DNA from 2 places in the Streptomyces sp. NPDC051180 genome. Region 2 is predicted to be linked to the other one. Evidence: riboswitches for the same ligand, from Rfam matches in the RefSeq annotation. Region 2 holds a riboswitch; the other holds the start of a gene.
The links. Region 2 has a riboswitch for ZMP and ZTP ahead of AB0424_RS02775 (bifunctional 5,10-methylenetetrahydrofolate dehydrogenase/5,10-methenyltetrahydrofolate cyclohydrolase). Riboswitches for the same ligand answer to the same signal wherever they lie in the genome.

Region 1 (10,923 bases), on a different contig from region 2:
GGTGAGGCAGTTCATGACCCAGCCGAGCTGTGCGTGCTCGGGGACGTGGCTCTGGACGAAGAGGGTGCAGCGCTCCGGGTCGAGACCGGCCGCGAGCAGCTGGGCGGCGGCGAGCCGGGTGTTCGCGCGCAGCTCCGCGGGGTCCTGCGGGACCGTGATGGCGTGCAGGTCGACGACCATGTAGAAGGCGTCGTGGGTCTCCTGGAGGGCGACCCACTGGCGGACGGCGCCGAGGTAGTTGCCGAGGTGGAACGAGCCTGCGGTGGGCTGGATTCCGGAGAGCACGCGGGGACTGTCAGAGGCCATGCACATCATTCTCTCAGGTGTGGGAACCGATCCCCGTCGGCCGGTGTATCAAGAGTGTGAGGACGCGGGAGGGGGGCCTGGTCGACGACGAGGCCGTGGTGATCGCACGGGTGCGCGCCGGAGAGCCGGAGGCGTACGCGGAGTTGGTCCGCGCGCACACGGCGGTGGCGCTGAGAGCTGCGGTGGCGTGCGGCGCGGGCCCGGAGGCCGAGGACGTCGTGCAGCAGGCTTTCTTCAAGGCGTACCGGTCGCTGGGGCGGTTCCGGGACGGCTCGGCGTTCCGGCCGTGGCTGCTGCGGATCGTCGCCAATGAGACCAGGAACACAGTGCGGTCGGCGGGTCGGCGGCGCGCCGTCGGTGAGCGGGAGGCGGATCTGCTCGGGCCCGAGCCGCTGATACCGGAGTCGGCGGACCCGGCGGTGGCGGCCGAGGAGCGGGAGCGGAGCCGGCGGCTGTGGGAGGCGCTGGACGGGCTGGCCGAGGACCACCGGCAGGTGGTGGTGCACCGCTACCTCCTGGAGCTGGACGAGACCGAGACGGCGCTGGCCCTGGGCTGGCCCCGGGGGACGGTGAAGTCCCGGCTGAGCCGGGCGCTGAAGAAGCTGGGGCGGGTGCTGGAGGACGGCGCGGAGGGAGGTGGGGGGCGTGGCTGAGGAGGGTCTGCCGGAGGAGCTCAGGGGGCTGGGGCGGCGACTGAGGGTGCCGGACGTCGACGGTGAGTCGATGGCCGAGCGGGTCCTCGCGCAGCTCCTCGCCGAGCGGGTCCCGACGCCGGTGCCGGAGCCCTCGCCGGTCCGGCGGCGGTGGTGGGCATCGGTGCGCGCGGGGGCGCGCGAGCGGTGGCGCGCGCTGGTGGCGGGGTTCACCGGGGTGCTGATCGTGCTGCTGCTCACCCCGCCGGTGCGGGCGACGGTGGCGGACTGGTTCGGCTTCGGCGGGGTCGCCGTGCGGTACGACCCGGAGGGCTCGGTGCCGGCCGCCGGCGCGGTGCCCGGCTGCCCGGATCCGGTCCCGCTGCGGGAGGCGGGCCGTCTGGCGGGCTTCGAGCCGCTCGTACCGGGAGCGCTCGGCGTGCCGGACGCGGTCTCGGTGACGGGGTCGGCCGTGCACGGTCGCGCGGTGATCACCCTGTGCTGGCGCGAGGGGGAGCGTGGGGTGCGGCTCGACGAGTTCCCGGGCCGCCTGGACATCGGCTTCGCCAAGCAGGTGCGGACCCCGCCCCGCTGGGTGGATCTTCCCGACGGGGCCCAGGGCTACTGGATCGCCGCCCCCCATCTGCTCACCTTCCCGCTGACCGACGGCTCGGGCGCGGCCTGGACGCACGAGGTCCGCACGGCGGGCCCCACGCTCCTCTGGACGAGGAGCGGGGGCGCGCTGACCTTCCGCCTGGAGGGCATACCGGACCCGGAGGAGGCACGCCGCACCGCCGAGTCGACGGGCTGACGGGCCTCCTCCGGGCTGGGGGTCGCGCCGGCCGGGCCGTGGGACCGCTGGTCGGGCCGGACCGGCCGTGGGACCGCTGGTCGGGGCCGGACGAGGCCCTGGACCCCGGATCGGGCCGGACAGGCCCTGGACCCAGGGGCGGGGCGGGCCGGCGGGGCGTCGGGCCGTGGGTCAGGTCGGGAGGCCGGGGGCCGGGAAGGCGGACATGAGGTCGGCGACCTCGGCGCGGACGGTGCGGAGGGTGTCCTCGTCGCCGGTGCCGGCGGCGGTGACGGCGCGGTCGATCCAGTCGGCGACCTGGGCCATGTGCTCCGTGCCCAGGCCCCGGGAGGTGAGGGAGGGGGTGCCGATGCGGATGCCGGAGGGGTCGAAGGGCTTCCGGGGGTCGTAGGGGACGGTGTTGTAGTTCACGACGATGCCGGCCCGGTCGAGGGCCTTCGCGGCGATCTTGCCCGGGACCTGCTTGGGGGTGAGGTCCATCAGGATCAGGTGGTTGTCGGTGCCGCCGGAGACCAGGTCGAAGCCACGCGCGAGGAGCGCCTCGGCGAGGGCCCGGGCGTTGGCGACGACCGCGTGGGCGTAGTCGCGGAAGGAGGGCCGGGACGCCTCGCGGAGGGCGACGGCGATGGCGGCGGTGGTCTGGTTGTGGGGGCCTCCCTGGAGGCCGGGGAAGACGGCCTTGTCGAGGGCCTTGGCGTGCTCCTCGCGGGACATGAGCATGGCGCCGCGCGGGCCGCGGAGGGTCTTGTGGGTGGTGGTGGAGACGACGTCCACGTGCCCGACCGGGGACGGGTGGGCGCCGCCCGCGATGAGGCCGGCGATGTGGGCGACGTCGGCGACGAGGACGGCGCCGGCCTCGCGGGCGATCTCGCCGAAGGCGGCGAAGTCGATCGTGCGGGGCAGTGCGGTGCCGCCGCAGAAGATGACCTTCGGGCGCTCCTTCAGGGCCAGTTCGCGGACCTCGTCGAGGTCGACCAGGCCGGTGTCGTGGCGTACGCCGTACTGGACGCCGCGGAACCACCGGCCGGTGGCGGAGACGCCCCAGCCGTGGGTGAGGTGGCCGCCCATCGGCAGGGCCATGCCCATGACGGTGTCGCCGGGCTCGGCGAAGGCGAGGTAGACGGCGAGGTTGGCCGGGGAGCCGGAGTAGGGCTGGACGTTGGCGTGGTCGACGCCGAAGAGGGCCTTGGCGCGCTCGATCGCGAGGCTCTCGACCTGGTCGATGTTCTGCTGGCCCTCGTAGTAGCGGCGGCCGGGGTAGCCCTCGCTGTACTTGTTCTGGAGGACCGTGCCGGATGCCTCCAGCACGGCGGCGGAGACGTAGTTCTCGCTGGGGATGAGGCGCAGCGTCTCGCTCTGGAGCCGTTCCTCGGCACCGACGAGGGCGGCGAGTTCGGGGTCGGCGGCGGCGAGGGCGGGGTGCTGCTGCGGAGCGGTCATGAGGTGTCCTCCGGGCGTCGGGGGCCCCGGGGCACTGCGTGGAAGGCGCGGCGCCACGCGGGACTTCGGTCCCGTGACGCCCAGGCGAGCGGCGTCTCGTGTGGTCTGCCGCGCACGGCTCCCCCGGGGTCGCTTCCCCGTACGCCAGTCGCCGTGCGTGTTTCCAGACTAGCGGGCGCGCCGTCGCCGAGGTTTCCCCGTCCGGCATCCGAGCGACGATATGAAAGGGGCCACAGCCCCCTGGGTCACCCCCGATCCGCAGGACGAACGGAGATCCCGTGTCGAGGACAGAAGACGCGATCGCTGCCGCGGACGCGCACAGCGCGCACAACTACCACCCCCTTCCGGTCGTCGTCGCCTCGGCGGACGGCGCCTGGATGACCGATGTCGAGGGCCGTCGCTACCTCGACATGCTCGCCGGGTACTCGGCGCTCAACTTCGGGCACGGCAACCGGCGTCTGATCGACGCCGCGAAGGCCCAGCTGGAGCGGGTGACGCTGACGTCCCGGGCGTTCCACCACGACCGCTTCGCCGAGTTCTGCACGCGGCTCGCGGAGCTGTGCGGCAAGGAGGCGGTGCTGCCGATGAACACCGGGGCGGAGGCGGTCGAGACGGCCGTGAAGACCGCCCGGAAGTGGGGGTACGAGGTCAAGGGCGTGCCGGACGGGCACGCGAAGATCGTGGTCGCGGCGAACAACTTCCACGGCCGGACGACGACGATCGTGAGTTTCTCCACGGACCACGAGGCGAGGGACCACTTCGGCCCGTACACGCCGGGGTTCGAGATCGTGCCGTACGGGGACCTGACGGCCCTGGAGGCGGCGGTCACGGAGAACACGGTGGCGGTGCTGCTGGAGCCGATCCAGGGCGAGGCGGGGGTCCTGGTGCCGCCGGCCGGCTATCTGGCGGGCGTCCGGGAGCTGACGCGCCGGCGGAACGTGCTGTTCATGGCGGACGAGATCCAGTCGGGCCTCGGCCGGACGGGGCGGACGTTCGCGTGCGAGCACGAGGGCGTGGTCCCCGACGTGTACATCCTGGGGAAGGCGCTGGGCGGCGGCGTGGTGCCGGTGTCGGCGGTGGTCGCCGACCGGGACGTGCTGGGAGTCTTCCGGCCGGGCGAGCACGGTTCGACCTTCGGCGGGAACCCGCTGGCCTGCGCGGTGGCCCTGGAGGTGATCGCGATGCTGCGGACGGGCGAGTACCAGGAGCGGGCGACGGAGCTGGGCGAGCACCTCCACGCGGAGCTGGGGCTGCTCGTCGGCGGCGGCGCGGTGGAGGCGGTGCGCGGGCGCGGCCTGTGGGCCGGGGTGGACATCACGCCGGCCCGCGGCACCGGCCGGGAGATCTCGGAGCGGCTGATGGAGCGGGGGGTGCTGGTGAAGGACACCCACGGTTCGACGATCCGGATCGCCCCGCCGCTGGTGATCTCCAAGGAGGACCTGGACTGGGGCCTGGAGCAGTTGAGGGCCGTCCTCTCGGAGTGACGGCGTCCGGTCGGGGCACGTGCGGGGCGCCGGCCGGGGCGCGGGCGGGCAAGGGAACAGCGCGCCGGACAGGACGCCTGACGAAGGGCGGGACGGGAGGCGGGACAGGGGCGGGCCGGGGCAACTCGGGGCATTGACACGACAGTTGGTCTAGGCCAATGATGCGGCCATGCCGAGACTCCGTCTGCGTCACGCGGTGCGTGCCGCGCTCGCCGCCCTCGTCCCGCTCGCGCTCCTCGGCGCGGTCGCGGGACCCGCGCACGCCGCCCCCGGGGCGGCCTGGCCCGAGCCCGTCCCGGTGGTCTCCCGCGTCGAGACCACCGACCCGGTCGTCTTCATCACCGTCGACGACGGCTGGTACCACGACCCGGCGGCCGCGCGGCTGCTGCTGGACCGCCGGGTCCCCGCCTCGCTGTTCCTGCTCCCCGGCGCCTACGCGTACGACTCCGGCTACTTCCACACGCTGCTCGACCAGGGCCGCTCGCGCGTCGAGAACCACACCCTCGACCACCCGGACCTCACCACCCTCGACGCCGCCGGCCAGAGGGCGCAGGTGTGCGGGGCCCGCGACAGCCATCTCGCACGGTTCGGCGACGGGCCGCGGCTGCTGCGCCCGCCGTACGGCACCTTCGACGCGACCACCCGGACCACCGCCCGGGCCTGCGGCGCGAAGGCGGTCGTGACCTGGACGTACGACCTCACCACCTGGGGCCAGTGGACTCCGCCCGCCCCGCGGCTGAAGGCCGGCGACATCATCCTGCTGCACTTCAACGAGACGGTGACGCAGGACCTGACGCGCGCGCTCGACCTGGCCGAGGCCGCCGGACTGACGCCCGCGCCGCTGAGGGAGTACGTCGCGGAGTAGCCGCCCCCGGGGGCGGGGGAAGGGCCCTCAGAGGATCACGTGCGGGAGGAAGCGGGCGTACTCGTCGGTGACGGGCCCCGCCGACTCCCGGATCCCGAGCCCCGCCGCCTCGTCCTCGACGACCCACGCGCCGAGCACCACCCGGTTGCCGTCGAAGTCGGGCAGCGGGGACAGCTCCTGGTAGCAGCACGCCTCCCCGTCCCGGACGAACGGCTCCGTCCCGGCCTCGTGCAGGGTGACGCCCGCGCCCTCGCGGCCGAGCAGGGGCTTGGCGACCCAGCCGGCGGTCGTGGCGAGTTCGCGCGGTCCGTCGAGGTAGGCGGGGAGCAGGTTCGGGTGGCCCGGGTACAGCTCCCACAGGACGGCGAGCAGCGCCTTGTTGGAGAGCAGCATCTTCCAGGCCGGTTCGATCCAGCAGGTGGTGCCGGTGCCGCCGCCGTTGTCGAGGGTGTCCAGGACGTGCCGGCCGAAGCGGTCGGTGGTCAGCCACTCCCACGGGTAGAGCTTGAAGCAGCTGCGGATGAAGCGGAGCCGGTCGTCCACGAAGCGGCGGGAGAGCCGGTCCCAGCCGATCCGCTCGACGGAGAGCGCCTCGGTGTCGAGCCCGGCCTGCTGGGCCGTCTCGCGCAGGTACGCGACTGTCATCAGGTCCTCGCCGAGCTCGTCGCCGTCCGAGTGGGCGAAGTGCAGCGGGCCGGGCGGGAGCAGGCGGGCCTGCCGCCTCCAGGCGTCGACGAGCCGTTCGTGGAGGGAGTTCCACTGGTCGGCGCCGGGGAACCGTTCCTCCATCCAGAACCACTGCGGGCTCGCGGCCTCGACGAGCGAGGTCGGCGTGTCGGCGTTGTACTCCAGCATCTTCGCCGGGCCCGTGCCGTCGTAGCGGAGGTCGAACCTGCCGTAGAGGGAGGGGAGTTCGGCACGCCGGCGCCATGACTCGGCGACCAGGTCGCGCAGCCGGGGGTCGGTGATCCCGAGCTCGGCGAACCGGTCCCGCTCGACGATGTGCGCGGCCGCCGCGAGGCTCATCGCGTGCAGTTCCTCGACGACCTCCTCCAGGGCCTCGACCTCGGGCAGGGTGAACGAGTAGTACGCGCTCTCGTCCCAGTACGGGCGCAGCGAACCGTCCGGATGGCGGGTCAGCGGGTAGACGAGCCCCTGCTCCTCCACCGTCTGCTGCCAGCCCGGGCGGGGCTCGATGGTGTGCCGTTCCACGGTGCCGCGTCCGCCTCAGCCGCCGCCGGTGCCGGAGCAGCCGAAGCCTCCGGTGTCGACGGCCTTCCTGTCGAAGCTGCCGCCGCTCACCTTGCGGTCGCTGACGGAGCCGCCGTAGTAGTACGCGCCGCGGTGGGTGGAGCCGTTGTCGTCGTCGTCGTTCCCGCCGCCGCTCTCGCAGCGGTAGCTGGGCAGCTCCTCGCGGGTCAGCGGATCGACGCACCGCTTGTCCGGATCCGATCCGCACGCGGTGATCGTCGCCGCGAGCACACCCATCCCACCGAGCACCACCGTGCTCGACCTGAGCCTGCGCATGTCCGTCGCCCTCCCCTTCGCGGTCGCGTCCGTCGCGGTCACGACCGTCGCGACCGCACAGTGTAGGCCGGTGATTTCCGGCCTCAGCGCCTAGAGTCGTTTCGTGCTTCTCGGGATGATTTGTGCGCTGGCCTCGTCCGTCTGCTTCGGCGCGGCCTCGGTGTTCCAGGCGATGGCGGCCCGTGCCGCCGAGCCGGGGACGGGCAGTGGCGTCGACGTCGCGCTGATGTGGCGGGCGCTGCGGCAGTGGCGGTACATCGCCGGCCTCGGCATGGACGGACTGGGGTTCGCCCTGCAGATCGTGGCGTTGCGGACGCTGCCCATCTACGTGGTGGGCGCGGCGCTCGCCGCGAGCCTGGCCGTCACGGCGGTGATCGCCTCCAGGGTCCTGCACGTGCGGCTGAAGCGGGTGGAGTGGACGGCCGTCGGCGTGGTCTGCGCCGGACTGGCGATGCTGGCGGTCGCCTCCGGCAAGGAGGGCCACCGGGAGGTCCCGGACGCCCTGCCCTGGGCGCTGCTGGCGGTCGCCTTCGGCGTGCTGCTGCTCGGCATGGTGGCGGGCCGGCTGCCGCCGCGCTCCCGCGCCCTGGTCCTGGGTCTCGGCGCGGGCTTCGGCTTCGGGGTGGTCGAGGTGGCGGTCCGGCTCATCGACGGCATCGACTTCGCCGACCCCGCCTGGTACGCGCTCCTCGTCGGCGGCGGGGCCGCGTTCCTCCTGCTGACCTCGGCGCTGCAGCGGGGCGCGGTCACCACGGCGACGGCCGGCGCGGTGCTGGGCGAGACGGTCGGTCCGGCCGTCGTCGGGGTCGTCTGGCTCGGCGACCGCACCCGCGAGGGCCTCGGCTGGCTGGCGGTCACCGGCTTCGCCGTCGCCGTCGCCGGCTCCCTCACCCTGGCCCGCTTCGGCGAGCCGCCCGCGCCGGCGGACGAGGCGGGCCCCGGAAGCGCGGGCACGCCCCTGGAGGTGGGCCACGACCCGGCGCCGGAGCGGAACCCCGGGACGCCCTGACGCGGGCGCCCCGGCCCGCTCAGGGCAGGACCCGGCACAGGGCGCGGAGGGCGCTCTGCCAGCCGCTGTCCGGGGGCGTGGCGTAGCCGACGACGAGGCCGTCGAGGGTGGCGGGCACGGTGGGACGGCGGAACGCTCCGAGGCCCTGGACGGCGAGGCCGTGCCACGCGGCGGCCCGCAGGACCTCCTGTTCGGTGCCGGGCGGCAGGGCCAGGACAGCATGGAGCCCGGCGGCGATGCCGCTGACCCGGGTCTCGGGCGAGTCGGCGGCCACGGCCGCCACCAGCTGGTCGCGGCGGCGGCGGTAGCGCAGCCGGCTCGCCCGGACGTGCCGGTCGTACGCCCCCGAGCCGAGGAACTCCGCGAACGCCAGCTGGTCCGGCGCGCTCGACACCCAGTCCACGGCCCCCTTCGCGGCCACCACCTCCGCCATCAGCTCCTCCGGCACGACCATCCAGGCCAGGCGCAGTCCGGGCGCGAGGGACTTGCTCGCGGTGCCCAGGTAGACGACGCGCTCGGGGTCGAGTCCCTGGAGCGCGCCCACCGGCTGCCGGTCGTAGCGGAACTCCCCGTCGTAGTCGTCCTCCAGGACGAAGCCGCCCGCGGCGCGCGCCCAGTCGACGACGGCGGCGCGCCGGTCCGGGGGCAGCGCGCCGCCCAGCGGGAACTGGTGGGCGGCCGTCATGAGGACGGCACCGGTGCCGCCGAAGCCCTGCTCAGCCAGCTCCTCGACCCGGGTGCCGCGGGCGTCGTGGGGCAGCGGCGGGGTTCCGAGCCCGGCCCGCTCCAGGAGCTGCGCGTGGACGTCCAGCCCGTACGACTCGACCGCCACGTCCCGCACCCCGCGGCCCCGCAGTACGTCGCCCATCAGCATCAGCCCGTGGACGAAGCCCGCGCAGATCATGATCCGCTCGGGTCGGGCGTGCACGCCGCGGGCCCGGGAGAGGTACTCGGCCAGCGCGGTGCGGAGTTCGATCCGGCCGCGCGGATCGCCGTAGCCGAACGCCTCGTTGGGGGCGGCGGTGATCGCCTTGCGGTACGCCTTGAGCCATTCGGCACGTGGGAAGGAGGCGAGGTCGGGCGAGCCGGCCTTCAGGTTGTGCGCGGGGGCGCCCGACCGCCAGGGACCCGCCGGCGCACCCGGTCGGAGGCCGCCCGCTTCGGACGGAGCCGCGGACGGGGGCGGCTGCGGCACGGAGCCCCTCCGCGCGGCGGGGCCGGGGGCGCGGACGGGGCCCGGGCCGGGCGTCCGGACCGGCGGCCTGCGGGAGGCGGCGCGCCGGGCGACCCGGGTGCCGGACCCCTGCCGGGCCGTGAGCCAGCCCTCGGCGACCAGTTCCGCGTAGGCGTCGGCGACGGTGTTGCGGGCCATGCCGAGGTCGGCGGCGAGCGACCGGGAGGACGGCAGCCGGGTGCCGGCCTCCAGGCGCCCGCTGCGCACGGCCTCCCGCAGGGCCTCCATGAGGCCGGCGCGCAGCCGCGGTCCGCGGAGTTCCAGATGGAGGTCGGCCCCGAAAGTGGCCCACTCGTTCGCCATGGAAATGGACCATACCCGTGCGCCACAGGACTCGTACGGTGAACGGCATGACCACCACGACACAGCCCACCGCGACCGCCGCCGGCCCGGCCGCCCACGCCCACGAGCACGCGCCCCGCCTCTCCCTGGCCGAGCTGCTCCCCGAGTACTACCGGGCGATGGTCCGGCTGGAGACGGCGGCCGCGAAGGACGTCGACCCGACCCTCTACCACCTGATCAAGATCCGGGCCTCGCAGGTCAACCACTGCGCGTTCTGCATCGACATGCACACCAAGGACGCGCTGGCCGAGGGCGAGACCGTCGAACGGATCGTGCAGCTCTCCGCCTGGGAGGAGTCCCGGCACTTCTACACCGAGCGGGAGCTCGCGGCCCTCGCGCTGACCGAGGCCGTCACCGTCCTCACCGACGGCTTCGTCCCCGACGCGGTGTACGCGCAGGCCGCCGCGCAGTTCGAGGAGCTCGAACTCGCCCGGGTCATCGCCGCGATCACCACGATCAACGCCTGGAACCGCATCGGCGTCACCACCCGGCTGACGCCCGGCCACTACACCCCGCGCTCCGCGTGAGCACGGACCCCCGTACCGCGGTCCTGCGCGGCCTGCACCGGGGGCGGGCCGCGGCGGATCCGCTGGTGCTGCCCGGCCCCTGGGACGCGGCGAGCGCCCGTGCCTTCGAGGCGGCCGGGTTCCCCGCGCTCGCCACGCCGAGCGCGGGAATCGCCGCCGCCCTCGGCCACGAGGACGGGGCGACGCCCGCGGACGAGATGTTCGCCGCCGTCGCCCGGATCACCCGCTCCGTCTCCGTCCCCGTCTCGGCCGACCTGGAGGGCGGCTACGGCCTGGCCCCGGCGGAACTGGTGGAGCGCGTAAGGGAGTCCGGCGCCGTCGGCGTCAACCTGGAGGACACCGGTCCCGACCACGCGCTGAAGGACCCGCGCGCGCACGCCGACTGGCTGGCCGCGGTGCGGGACGCGGCGGGGCCAGGTCTCCTCGTCAACGCGCGCGTGGACGTGTACATCCGCGGCGTCCCCGACCCGGCGGAGGCCGCGGTGGCCCGCGCCCGCCTGTACGCCGCGGCCGGCGCGGACTGCGTCTACCCGATCGGCGCCCCGCCCGCGGACCTCCCGGCCCTGCGCGCGGCCCTCGGCGACCTGCCGATCAACGTCCTGGCCGTCCCGGGCGGCCCGTCCTTCGCCGAACTCGGCCGGCTCGGCGCGACCCGCGTCACCTTCGGCGACGGCCTCCTCCTGCGCGCGCTCGACGACCTGTCGGCCCTCGCGGCGGGGCTCCGGGACGGCGGTGCGCCTCCCGCC
Region 2 (10,923 bases):
TCGCGCAGCACACCCAGAGGAGGCCCGCCCTCACTGTCGTCGATGCCGGAGCGGCCGTCGGCGGTGGCCCAGATATGGGGGATGTGACCGGCCCGGGCGCACTCCAGGGTGCCGGCAGCGGGGTCCAGCCGCAGAAAGGTGCAGGTGGCGAAGAGGTCGGCGCCCAGAGAGACGAGCAGGTCGTTGGTGCGCCCGAGCAGCTCTCCCGGGTCTCCGGAGACGGAGGCCAGCGCGCGCAGTGCCACGCGGACCTGTCCCATGAAGGCGGCGGCCTCGATGTTGTGTCCCTGCACGTCACCGATGGACATGCCGATCCGCCCGCCGGGCAGGGAGAAGGCGTCGTACCAGTCACCGCCGACGTTGAGGCCGTGGTTGGCGGGCTCGTAGCGGACGGCCAGCCGGGCGCCCGGAAAACTGGGCAGCTCCGCGGGCAGCATGCCGCGCTGCAGGGCGACGGCGAGCTCGACACGGGAACGCTGTGTCTCGGCCAGCTCCCGCGCCCTGGCGGTCAGCGACCCGAGCCGGACCAGAAGGTCCTCGCTGTTGTCGGCCGGCCGTCTGCGGAACATCGCTCACTCCGACGTCACGAGAACCCTCGCATCACTTCGTCCCGGTCTCCAGCCCGCGGGCCCGCAGGGGACCACCTCGGTACGAACAGGTCCCTCCCACTCTGCCCGGAGGGGGCAGCGTCCGCATCTCATCGGCTCTGAACGCGGCGGATCCCCGCGCTCGGCGAGGGCAAGGGCGGTCGCCGCTTCGCCCCACATCGCACCCGACGACCACCCACCCGTCATCACGGAGCGGGGTCCGGGGAAAGGTGGATCCGGGCCGCCACCGGAAGGTGGTCGCTGGCCGTCGCGGGGAGGGTCCATGCCGAAGCGGCCCGGACGCCCCCGAGAAGGATCTGGTCGATCCGGACGACCGGCAGGCGCGCCGGCCAGGTGAAGCCGAAACCCGCGCCCGCCGCGGCCTGCGCGGAGACGAGACGGTCGGTGAGGGGCCGGAGTCCGCGGTCGTCGGTGGAGCCGTTGAGGTCGCCCAGGACGACGACGCGCCGGACGGGCTCCGCCCGCACCTCCGCCGCCAGCAGGCCCAGCGCGTCGTCGCGCGCCCCGGCGGTGAATCCGCGCGGGCCCACGCGGACGGACGGCAGGTGGGCGACGTACACGGCCAGTGGCCCGCCGGGTGCGTCCACCGTGGCCCGCATCGCCCGCGTCCACGGCATGATCGGCACGGCCCGCGCGTCGCCCAGCGGATGGACGCTCCACAGGCCCACGGTGCCCTGGTAGAAGTGGTACGGGTAGGTCTCCGCCAGGGCCTGCTCGTAGGCGGGCGCCGTGGCCGGGCTCAGCTCCTCCAGCGCCAGTACGTCCGCTCCGGCGGCGAGCAGGCTCCGCACGGTGCCGTCGGGGTCGGGGTTGGCCTGGTTGACGTTGTGAGTGACCAGCGTGAGGTCCCCACCGGGGGACGTCTTGTCGGCCAGGGCTCCGCCGAAGACCGCCACCCAGGCCACCGCCGGCACCACCAGGGCCACCGCCGCTGCCGTCGTCGCCCGCCGAAGCAGGGCTGCGGCCACCAGCACGGGCACGGCCAGCGCGCTCCAGGGCAGCAGGGTCTCGGCCAGACTGCTCATCCGTCCCGGCAGTCCGGGGAGCAGCCCGTGGCCCGCGACGCTGACCGCGAGGAGGACGGAGCAGCCCGTGACCGCCGCCCCGCGCCGCCGCCACCACCGGCGCGACCCGGTGTCCGAGGCTCCGGGAGCGCGGTCCGGGCCGACCGCCGTGTTGCCCTCCGCGGGGGAAGGCATGGTCTGTGCCGCCGTGCCGTCCGGCGCCGCGGTGGGGTCCGGGCTGGTCGTCGCCGTCATCGTTCCCCGCCCTCCGTTCCGGCGGCGGCCAGCCGCTCGCGTACGGCCGTGAGCAGGCCGCGGCTGGCGTCGACGGCGGCCCGGAGCCCGTCGGCGGGCGTCGTGTTCGCCCGCTGGTGCAGGACGGCGCCCACCAGCAGCCGGGGCTTACCGCCGACGCGCACCTCGCAGGCCCACAGGAGGTTCCCGCCCGCAGGGGTGCTGGAGCCGGTCTTCACGCCGAGGACGCCCGGGGTGTCCAGCAGGGGATTGGTGTTGGTGATCGTCCCGAGGCCGGGGACGATGGTCTCGCGGGTGGCCACGACCGCCCGGAAGACCGGGTCCTCCATCGCGGCCCGCGTCAGCCGCACCTGGTCGGCCGCGGTGCTCGTGGTCGTCGGTTCGATGCCGCTCGCCCCCGTGTAGACCGTGTCCTTCATGCCGAGCCGTCCGGCGGCGCGCCGCATCTTCGTCACGAAGGCCGCCTGGCTGCCGGAGTCCCAGCGGGCCAGCAGACGGGCGACGTTGTTGCCGGAGGGGATGAGGAGCAGTTCCAGGAGCCGGCGCTGGGAGTAGCGCTCGCCAGGCCGTACGGGGACGGTCGACTCGCCGCCGACCCCCGCTTCATGCGCGGCCGTCGGATCCACCGTGATCAGGGGGCCTTCCTCGTCAGGCCGCAGCGGGTGCTCCCGGAGGATGACGTAGGCGGTCATCACCTTCGTCAGGCTCGCGATCGGCACAGGCCGCCGCCCGCCCCGCTCGCCCAGCGAACCGGTCCCTTCGAGATCGACGGCGCTCTGGCCGTCCTGCGGCCACGGGAGCGGGCCGATGTCGGAAACCGGCGGTCGCTCGTCTCCCGTCATCGGAGGCGCGCCGGAGGGCGAGGCGACGGCGATGCCGAGGGCCGTCAGCAGGGTCAGGGACAGGGCACCGCCGACGAGGCGGCGACGGGGGGTACGGGGCAGGGGCACGGGCCGCCTCCAGGGGCTGCGGTACGGGATCGGTACGGCAGCAAGACTCCGGGGAGGAGGTCTCCGCCCCACGGTCGGGAGAGCGCGGCCCGCGCTCGGGAACCCATCGGTCGTGTATCAGAGGGGTGGCGGCGAGCGGACGGGCGTCGGCCGGCGCGTGCGACGCATGGGCGGGCGGTGCGGGGCCCGGCCGAGCGACGCGGAGGGAGTGCCCGCGCGGGGCAGGGCGTACCGACCGCCGACCGCCGACCGTCCCTGGACGGCGAGGGTCGTGCGCCGGCGGGCAGGCCGTCCCGGTACAGCCGGGCCACCTGCCGGCGGGCCGTCACAGGGACGGGGTCACACCTCGGACGGCGGCTCGTCCTGGGGCAGGCTCAGGGTCGCGACCGCCCCTCCGTCCCGGGCGTTGGCGAGGTCCAGGGTCGCCCCGATCACCCTCGCCTGGCCGGACGCGATCGTCAGGCCCAGGCCGTGCCCGTGCCCCCGCTCGGCCGAGCCCGTCCGGAACCGCTGGGGGCCGTGGGTCAGCAGGTCGGCCGGGAAGCCGGGGCCGTGGTCCCGGACGGTCACCGTCCGGCCGACGACGGCGACTTCCACCCGGCCTGCGCCGTGCCGGTGGGCGTTGACGACGAGGTTGGAGACGATACGGTCCAGGCGCCGGGGATCCGACTCGACCACCGCCGCCTCCCGTTCGGTCACCCGCGCCGCGAGGCCCGTCCGCGCCACGGAGCCGCGGACGAGGGCGGCCAGGTCGACCGGTCCCTGCTGGGACGTCTCGGCGCCCGCGTCGAGCCGGGAGATCTCCAGGAGGTCCTCCACCAGGTCGCGCAGCACCCGCACCCGGCTCTGGACCATGTCCGTCACCTCGCCCTCGGGCAGCAGTTCCGCCGAGGTGACCAGGCCCATCAGCGGGGTGCGCAGCTCGTGTGCGACGTCGGCGGTGAAGCGCTGCTCGGTGTCGATCCGCTGCTGGAGGCTGTCGGCCATGGAGTCGACCACGGCCGAGATCTCGGCGACCTCGTCGCCCCCGCGGACCGTTCCCGTCCGGGCATCGAGGTCGCCCGCCGTGATGCGCCGGGCCGTGCGGGCCACCCGGCGCAGGCGCCGGGCGGGCAGTTCCGTCGCCAGGGCCGTGGCGGGGACGACGAAGCCCAGGGTCAGCAGGGAGTACTTCCACATGTGACGGTCCAGGGCCTGCCGGGTCAGCAGGTCGGCGGTCATGTCGACCTCGACCGCGTACAACGTCCCACCCTCCCGACGGGCCGCCCAGAAGACGGGGGCCGGGGGCCCGTTCTCGTAGTGGGTGGCCTCGCCGCCGTGCTCGACCTGCCTCAGCAGGGCCTCGGGCAGCTCTCCGGGGGACACGCGAGGCCCTTCCCCACCTGCGGCCGAGGCATCCTCCAAGGCCGTCGCCAGCGCCGTGTGGGCCCTGCCCGCGCCCTCGTGCATGGAGCGCCGCAGCACCGAGTCGTGCACCAGCACGCCGACCGTCAGCGCCATCGAGGCACAGGCGAGCGCCACCAGGAGGACGATCTTCCAGCGCAGCGAGCGGGAGTGCGGTACGAGGCCCGTGACTGCTCGCCGGGGACCCCGGCTCACCGCTTCCACTTGTAGCCGAAGCCCCGGACGGTCTCGACGCGCTCGGCGCCGATCTTCTTGCGCAGTCGCTGCACGCACAGGTCGACGACCCGGGTGTCGCCCTCCCAGCCGTAGTCCCACACTTCGCGCAGCAGGGTCTGACGGTCCAGCACGATCCCGGGGTGCGCGGCGAACTGGAGCAGCAGCCGCAGCTCGGTCGGGGCGAGCGCGATCCGCTCCCCGCCCCTGCGGACCTCCAGGGCCGCGGGGTCGAGGGAGAGGTCGCCGAAGAGCAGCGGTCCGGCCTGCCCCGCGGGGCCGGCGGGTTCGGGCGCCGGGGACACGAAGGCGGCCCGGCGCAGCAGCGAACGAATGCGCGCCACCAGGACGGCGGTGTCGACGGGCTTCACCACGTAGTCGTCGGCCCCGGCCTCCAGGCCGGACACCACGTCGAGGGCGTCGCCGCGCGCCGACATCATCAGGATCGGGTCCGTGGCCGTCTCCCGGATGCGCCGGCACAGCCCGATGCCGTCCAGGCTCGGCAGCATCACGTCGAGCAGCACCAGGTCGTGCCGCCCCTCCCGGAACAGTTCGAGCCCGGTCAGTCCGTCGGCCGCGACGAGCACTCGGTAGCCGTAGCGCTCCAGGACCATCGCGACGGACCGCCGGATCACCTCGTCGTCCTCGACGAGCAGGACGGTCACAGGCGCGGGCGCGGGCGCCGACACGGAATCAGACATGAACATCTCTCGGGCACGGGACAGGGCAGGCCCTCCATCATGCCTCACCCGCACTTACCCCCGGCCCCGCCGGAAGCCTGCCGGCACGCCTCCGACCTGCGCTGATACCCGCCTGATACACCACCGCGCGGTGGCCGACACACATCCGAGCGGCTACGGACACGGAGGCGGCGCGACGGACACCGAGTCGGGTGGACAGGACAGCGACACCGGTCTGCTCTCCGGCGCCTCCGTGGAGGCCGACGCTGCTTGCGAAGAGGCACCTGACCCGGGAAAACCACAGGTCAGGTGCCTTCTTTCGGGCCCCTAGAAGAAGCCGAGCTTCTTCGGCGAGTAGCTCACCAGCAGGTTCTTCGTCTGCTGGTAGTGGTCGAGCATCATGCGGTGGGTCTCGCGGCCGATGCCGGACTGCTTGTAGCCGCCGAAGGCGGCGTGGGCGGGGTAGGCGTGGTAGCAGTTGGTCCAGACGCGGCCGGCCTGGATGGCGCGGCCGGCGCGGTAGGCGGTGTTGGTGTCGCGGGTCCAGACGCCGGCGCCGAGGCCGTAGAGGGTGTCGTTGGCGGTGCGGACGGCGTCGTCGAAGTCGGTGAAGGAGGTGACGGCGACGACGGGGCCGAAGATCTCCTCCTGGAAGACGCGCATGCGGTTGTCGCCCTCGAAGATGGTGGGCTGGACGTAGTAGCCGCCGGCGAGGTCGCCGCCGTGCTCGACGATCCGGCCGCCCGTGAGGATCTTGGCCCCTTCGTTCTGGCCGATCTCCAGGTAGGAGAGGATCTTCTTGAGCTGGTCGGCGGATGCCTGGGCGCCGATCATGGTGTCGGTGTCCAGGGGGTGGCCGGGGACGATCTTCTCGGTGCGGGCGACGGCCGCCGCGAGGAAGTCGGTGTAGTGGCCGCGCTGGACGAGGGCTCGGGAGGGGCAGGTGCAGACCTCGCCCTGGTTGAGGGCGAACATGGTGAAGCCTTCGAGGGCCTTGTCGCGGAAGTCGTCGTCGGCGGCCCAGACGTCGTCGAAGAAGATGTTCGGCGACTTGCCGCCGAGTTCGAGGGTCACCGGCTTCAGGTTCTCGGAGGCGTACCCCATGATCAGGCGGCCCGTGCTCGTCTCGCCCGTGAAGGCGATCTTGGCGACGCGCGGGGAGGAGGCGAGGGGCTTCCCGGCCTCCTCGCCGAAGCCGTTGACGACGTTGAGGACGCCCGGCGGGAGGAGGTCGGCGACGAGGCTCAGCCAGAAGTGGACGGAGGCCGGTGTCTGTTCGGCGGGCTTGAGGACGACGGCGTTGCCGGCGGCCAGCGCCGGCGCCAGCTTCCAGACCGCCATGAGGATCGGGAAGTTCCAGGGGATGATCTGCGCGACGACGCCGAGCGGCTCGTGGAAGTGGTACGCGACGGTGTCGTCGTCGATCTCGCTGAGGGCGCCCTCCTGGGCCCGCAGCGCGCCCGCGAAGTAGCGGAAGTGGTCGACGGCGAGGGGGATGTCCGCGGCGAGGGTCTCGCGGACCGGCTTGCCGTTGTCCCACGTCTCGGCGACCGCGAGCGCCTCCAGGTTGCTCTCCATGCGGTCCGCGATCCGCAGCAGGACGGCGGCGCGCTCCGCCGGTGCCGTGCGGCCCCACGCGGGGGCCGCGGCGTGCGCCGCGTCCAGGGCGCGCTCCACGTCCTCGGCGGTGCCGCGGGCGATCTCCGTGAAGGGGCGGCCGTCGACGGGGCTCGGGTTCTCGAAGTAACCCCCGCCGGCCGGAGCGACGTACTCGCCTCCGATCCAGTGGTCGTAGCGGGCCTGGTACGACATGAGCGCGCCCTCGGTACCGGGTGCGGCGTAACGGGTCATGGGCTGGCCTCCCTGGGACGCGCCGGCCGTCCCTGGCCGGCGCTCACCGGCGAGTGTGGCGACCTGTACGTTGCAACCCCGTTGCACCGGAGGACAGTTCCGCCTCCAGCGCGTGCAGCCGGGCGCGTACGGGGGGCAGCTGGGACGCCGGAACCGCGGCGCACAGGGCCCGCCAGACCACCACGTCGTCCTCGCCCCAGGTGCTGTACGCCCAGTCGGCGAGCAGTCCGGGATCGCCCCGGTCGACCAGGGCCGCCCGCAGCCGCCCCGCGAGGCGCTCCCTGAGCCGTACGACCCCCGGAGCCGTCGACGAGGGGAGCAGCGGGCCCGGGTACTCCCCGGCCGCCGCCGCGACTGCCCCGGAGGCCAGTCGCCGGTCCACGGCGGCGAAGTCCGCGTCCACGCTGTCCGCGAGCCGGTAGGGGCGGGACGCCAGGACCTCGGGACCGAGCAGGGAGCGCAGCCGGGAGAGTTCCGCGCGCAGGGTCACGGGGGTGACCGACTCGTCTTCGTAGAGCAGGGTGAGCAGTTCGTCGCCGCTCACGCCGTCCGGCCGGTGCGCGAGGAGCACCAGGATCTCGCTGTGCCGGCGGCTGAGCCGCACCCGCCGCCCGCCGACCGACAGGACGGCCTCGTCACGCCCGAGCGCCGACAGCGTGATCCGCCCCGGCTGGGGGGCCGGTGCGAGCAGCGCCAGCTGGGACTCGGCGGCCCGCGCCACGGCCTGCACGAAAGCAAGGCTGTGCGGGTGCGCCAGTGGGGCGCCGCCCGTGATGTCGACCGCGCCGAGGACGCGTCCGGTGCGCGGGTCGTGGACGGGGGCGGCGGCGCAGGTCCACGCGCGGACGGTGTGCCGGAAGTGCTCGGCGGCGACGACCTGCACCGGCCGGTCGACGGCGAGGGCGGTGCCCGGCGCGTTGGTTCCCGCGGCCGACTCCGACCAGCGGGCCCCGGCCACGAAGTTCATGCCCCGGGCCTTGCGCAACGTGGCCGGGTGTCCCTCGACCCACAGCATCCTGCCCGCCGCGTCGCAGACGGCGAGCAGATGCTCCCCGTCCGTCGCGTACGCCCCCATCAGCTCGCGGATCACCGGCATCGCCGCCGCCATCGGATGGCCGTCGCGGTAGGCGGCGAGTTCGTCCTCGTCGAGTTCGACCCGGGCCGCTCCGTCCTGGTTCACGCGCGCGCGTGCGGAGCGCCGCCAGGAGGCGGCGACCAGCGGCCGCGCGTCCCCGCCGGCCGGGCGGGTCTCCCGGGGGACCCGGCTCGGTTCGTGGTGCTGGTCCCGGCCGGTCTCCGGGCCTGGTCCGGGGCTCGGGTCCGCACCGAAGCGTGCGTCCCGCTCCCACGCCGGTCCCGCTCCGCCGGTCACCCATCCGTCGCTCAACTCGGCCTCCTCGTCGAGGTCGTCACGGCCCGTCCGGCCCATCGTGGTGGCCGCGCGGGCCGTCGACAAGCAGCCGGACGCCGTCGTCCGCGCACCCTGTCCGGGACGCGCCCCGAACCGCTCACGTAGAGTGGGGCTCGGGCCGTGACTGGCGCTTGAGGTGGATCACCACCGGGGAGCGGCCCGGTGGGCCGCGTCGTGAGGGCGCGGTGCCGCCGATGCCGTGCGCCTGGGCGAGACACCTGTCACAGACGACGCCCAGGAGTTGCCATGTCCACCAGCACCGCCACCCTCATGGACGGCACGGCCCTCGCCCGCCGTACGGTCGAGGAGACCGCCGCGCGAGCCGCCGAGGTCACCCGCCGCACGGGCGTCACCCCGTGTCTCGCGACCGTCCTCGTCGGCGCGGACCCCGCCTCCGTCACGTACGTGAAGATGAAGCAGAACCGCTGCGCGAAGGCCGGAATCCGCTCCCGGCACGTCGAGCTGCCCGCCGAGACGACCACCGAGGAACTCGTGGCCGCGATCACGGCCCTGTCCGAGGACCCCGAGGTCCACGGCATCCTCCTGCAGCACCCGGTCGGCCCGCACATCGACGAGCGCGCCGCCTTCGAGGCCATCGCCCCCGAGAAGGACGTCGACGGCGTGACCATGGCGTCCTTCGCCGCCATGGGCTTCGGACTGCCCGGGTTCGTCTCCTGCACGCCCGGCGGCATCATGCGCCTCCTCGACGCGTACGACGTCGAGCTCAGCGGCAAGCGGGCCGTCGTGGTCGGCCGCAGCGCGATCCTGGGCAAGCCCGCGGGGCTGCTGCTCCTCGGCCGGGACGCCACCGTCACCTACTGCCACTCGCGCACCAAGGACCTCTCCTCCGTCGTCCGCGAGGCCGACATCCTCGTGGCGGCCGTCGGCAAGCCGAACTTCATCAAGGGCGAGGACATCAAGCCGGGCGCCGTCGTCATCGACGCCGGCTACAACCCGGGCAACGTCGGCGACGTCGACTTCGCCTCGGCCGCCGAGCGCGCCTCCCTCATCACCCCCGTGCCGGGCGGCGTCGGCCCCATGACCATCGCCGTCCTCCTCGCCCAGACGGTGGAGGGCGCGGAGCGCCAGCTCGGCCTGTAGCGCTTGTTCGGCGGGGCCAGTCGCGTCGGCTGCGCCGGCGGCACCGGCCCCACCTGCGCCCCCGCCCGACCCGCCCTCCCCGCCTGGTCTGCTCGACCCGTCCGGACCGGGGAGGCGGAGGCCGGGAGGTCTAGCAGGTCGGGCAGGCCGGAGGCGGGACCTCCCGACGCCTGGTGGACCGGCCCCGGCCTTCCTACGCGCCCTCGCCCGCGCCACCGGCCGTCAGGGCCGTCGCCAGGGCCACCGCCGGGTCCCGGTCAGCCGGCCCCGCCGGGGACCAGTCCGCACCCGCTCCGGCGTACGGCCACCAGCGACCGTCGGGGCCGAGCCGGAGCTGGGCACGCGTGCCCTCGGCCGACCACCGGGAGCCGGACCGCCGCAGCTCGGGCCGCTCGTCGTCCTCCCATGCCTCGGACAGCCGGGCGCCCGCCCGGGTCAGGGTCTCCGCATCGGGGTCCCACTCGTCCTCCAGTACGGACAGGGCGGCGGCGCCGCCCAGCCGCCACGCGCGCGTGGCACGGTCCAGCTCCGTCGGCGTGCGGCCGGAGCCGGAGGCGAGCCGTGCCGTGATCCACGGCACGGGGGAGTCCACGGCGAGCCGTACGGCGTCCTGGGCGGCCGTCAGCCGCGGTCCGGCCACGTCCCCTTCGGGGAGAGCGCCCACGGCGGAGGCACGCGCGGACCACGTGTCGTGCACGGCCGAGGAATCGCGCGCGCCCGCCACGCCCGGTGCCGGGCGGGGACCCGTGGGACCACCGAGTGCCGTCACGAGCATGCGATGGGCGCGGGCCGCCGCATCCGTCGCCAGGAACTCCAGCGCCGTCGGGTCGACGCCGGGCTCCGGGTCCGTCTCCGTGTCCAGGGAGGGCGAGTACCCCGGAGCCGGGAGAGCGGTCGGAGGCGCCGGCAACGGCGGCAGCAGGAACCCCTCGGAGTACGCCTCGGCGGCCGGCACTCCCGGCATGCCGCCGACGCCCACCGGGGCGTCCGCATCCGGCGAGCCGTCGCCGCCCCGCCCTCCACGTGCCTCGGGCGCGGAGGCGCGCGCGGCGCTGCGCGCCTGGAGCTGGTCCAACAGGGCCCGCTCGCCGCGTCCCCGCATCAGCAGCAGGACGAAAGGGTCCTCGTCGAGCAGGCGCGCCACCTGGTAGCAGAGCGCCGACGTGTGCGGGCAGTGGTCCCAGGCGTCACAGCCGCACTCGGGGTCGAGGTCGCCGACGCCCGGCAGCAGATCGAGGCCGACGGCCGCCGCGTCCTCCACCAGGTGGGGCGGCATCTCGCGGTCGAGAAGCGCCGCGATGTGCCCCGCGCTGTCCACGGCGAGGTCGAGCAGCCGCTCCCACTCGTCCTCCGAGAGCTCCCGCACGAGGACGTCGCTGCGGTACGCCGTCCCGTCGCGGTCCTTGACGATCGCCGTGAGCCGGCCGGGCCGCACGGTCACGGCGC

Region 1: another riboswitch for ZMP and ZTP. It lies ahead of glyA (serine hydroxymethyltransferase); the one in region 2 lies ahead of AB0424_RS02775 (bifunctional 5,10-methylenetetrahydrofolate dehydrogenase/5,10-methenyltetrahydrofolate cyclohydrolase).

The regions. Positions count from the first base shown of each region.
Region 1 covers NZ_JBFBBC010000005.1:409,866-420,788, reverse strand. The annotation lists gene trpS (tryptophan--tRNA ligase) at 1-306, opposite strand, end outside; gene AB0424_RS13305 (RNA polymerase sigma factor) at 363-959, shown strand; gene AB0424_RS13300 (hypothetical protein) at 952-1,749, shown strand; gene glyA (serine hydroxymethyltransferase) at 1,921-3,189, opposite strand; ZMP/ZTP riboswitch at 3,261-3,351, opposite strand; gene rocD (ornithine--oxo-acid transaminase) at 3,468-4,673, shown strand; gene AB0424_RS13285 (polysaccharide deacetylase family protein) at 4,843-5,538, shown strand; gene AB0424_RS13280 (glutathionylspermidine synthase family protein) at 5,566-6,750, opposite strand; gene AB0424_RS13275 (hypothetical protein) at 6,766-7,065, opposite strand; gene AB0424_RS13270 (hypothetical protein) at 7,181-8,074, shown strand; gene AB0424_RS13265 (PLP-dependent aminotransferase family protein) at 8,094-9,611, opposite strand; gene AB0424_RS13260 (carboxymuconolactone decarboxylase family protein) at 9,659-10,177, shown strand; gene AB0424_RS13255 (isocitrate lyase/phosphoenolpyruvate mutase family protein) at 10,174-10,923, shown strand, end outside.
Region 2 covers NZ_JBFBBC010000001.1:622,121-633,043, reverse strand. The annotation lists gene AB0424_RS02810 (PP2C family protein-serine/threonine phosphatase) at 1-569, opposite strand, end outside; gene AB0424_RS02805 (endonuclease/exonuclease/phosphatase family protein) at 794-1,867, opposite strand; gene AB0424_RS02800 (D-alanyl-D-alanine carboxypeptidase) at 1,864-2,817, opposite strand; gene AB0424_RS02795 (HAMP domain-containing sensor histidine kinase) at 3,157-4,416, opposite strand; gene cseB (two-component system response regulator CseB) at 4,413-5,141, opposite strand; gene AB0424_RS02785 (aldehyde dehydrogenase family protein) at 5,442-6,965, opposite strand; gene AB0424_RS02780 (GAF domain-containing protein) at 7,009-8,421, opposite strand; ZMP/ZTP riboswitch at 8,487-8,594, shown strand; gene AB0424_RS02775 (bifunctional 5,10-methylenetetrahydrofolate dehydrogenase/5,10-methenyltetrahydrofolate cyclohydrolase) at 8,623-9,477, shown strand; gene AB0424_RS02770 (SWF or SNF family helicase) at 9,671-10,923, opposite strand, start outside.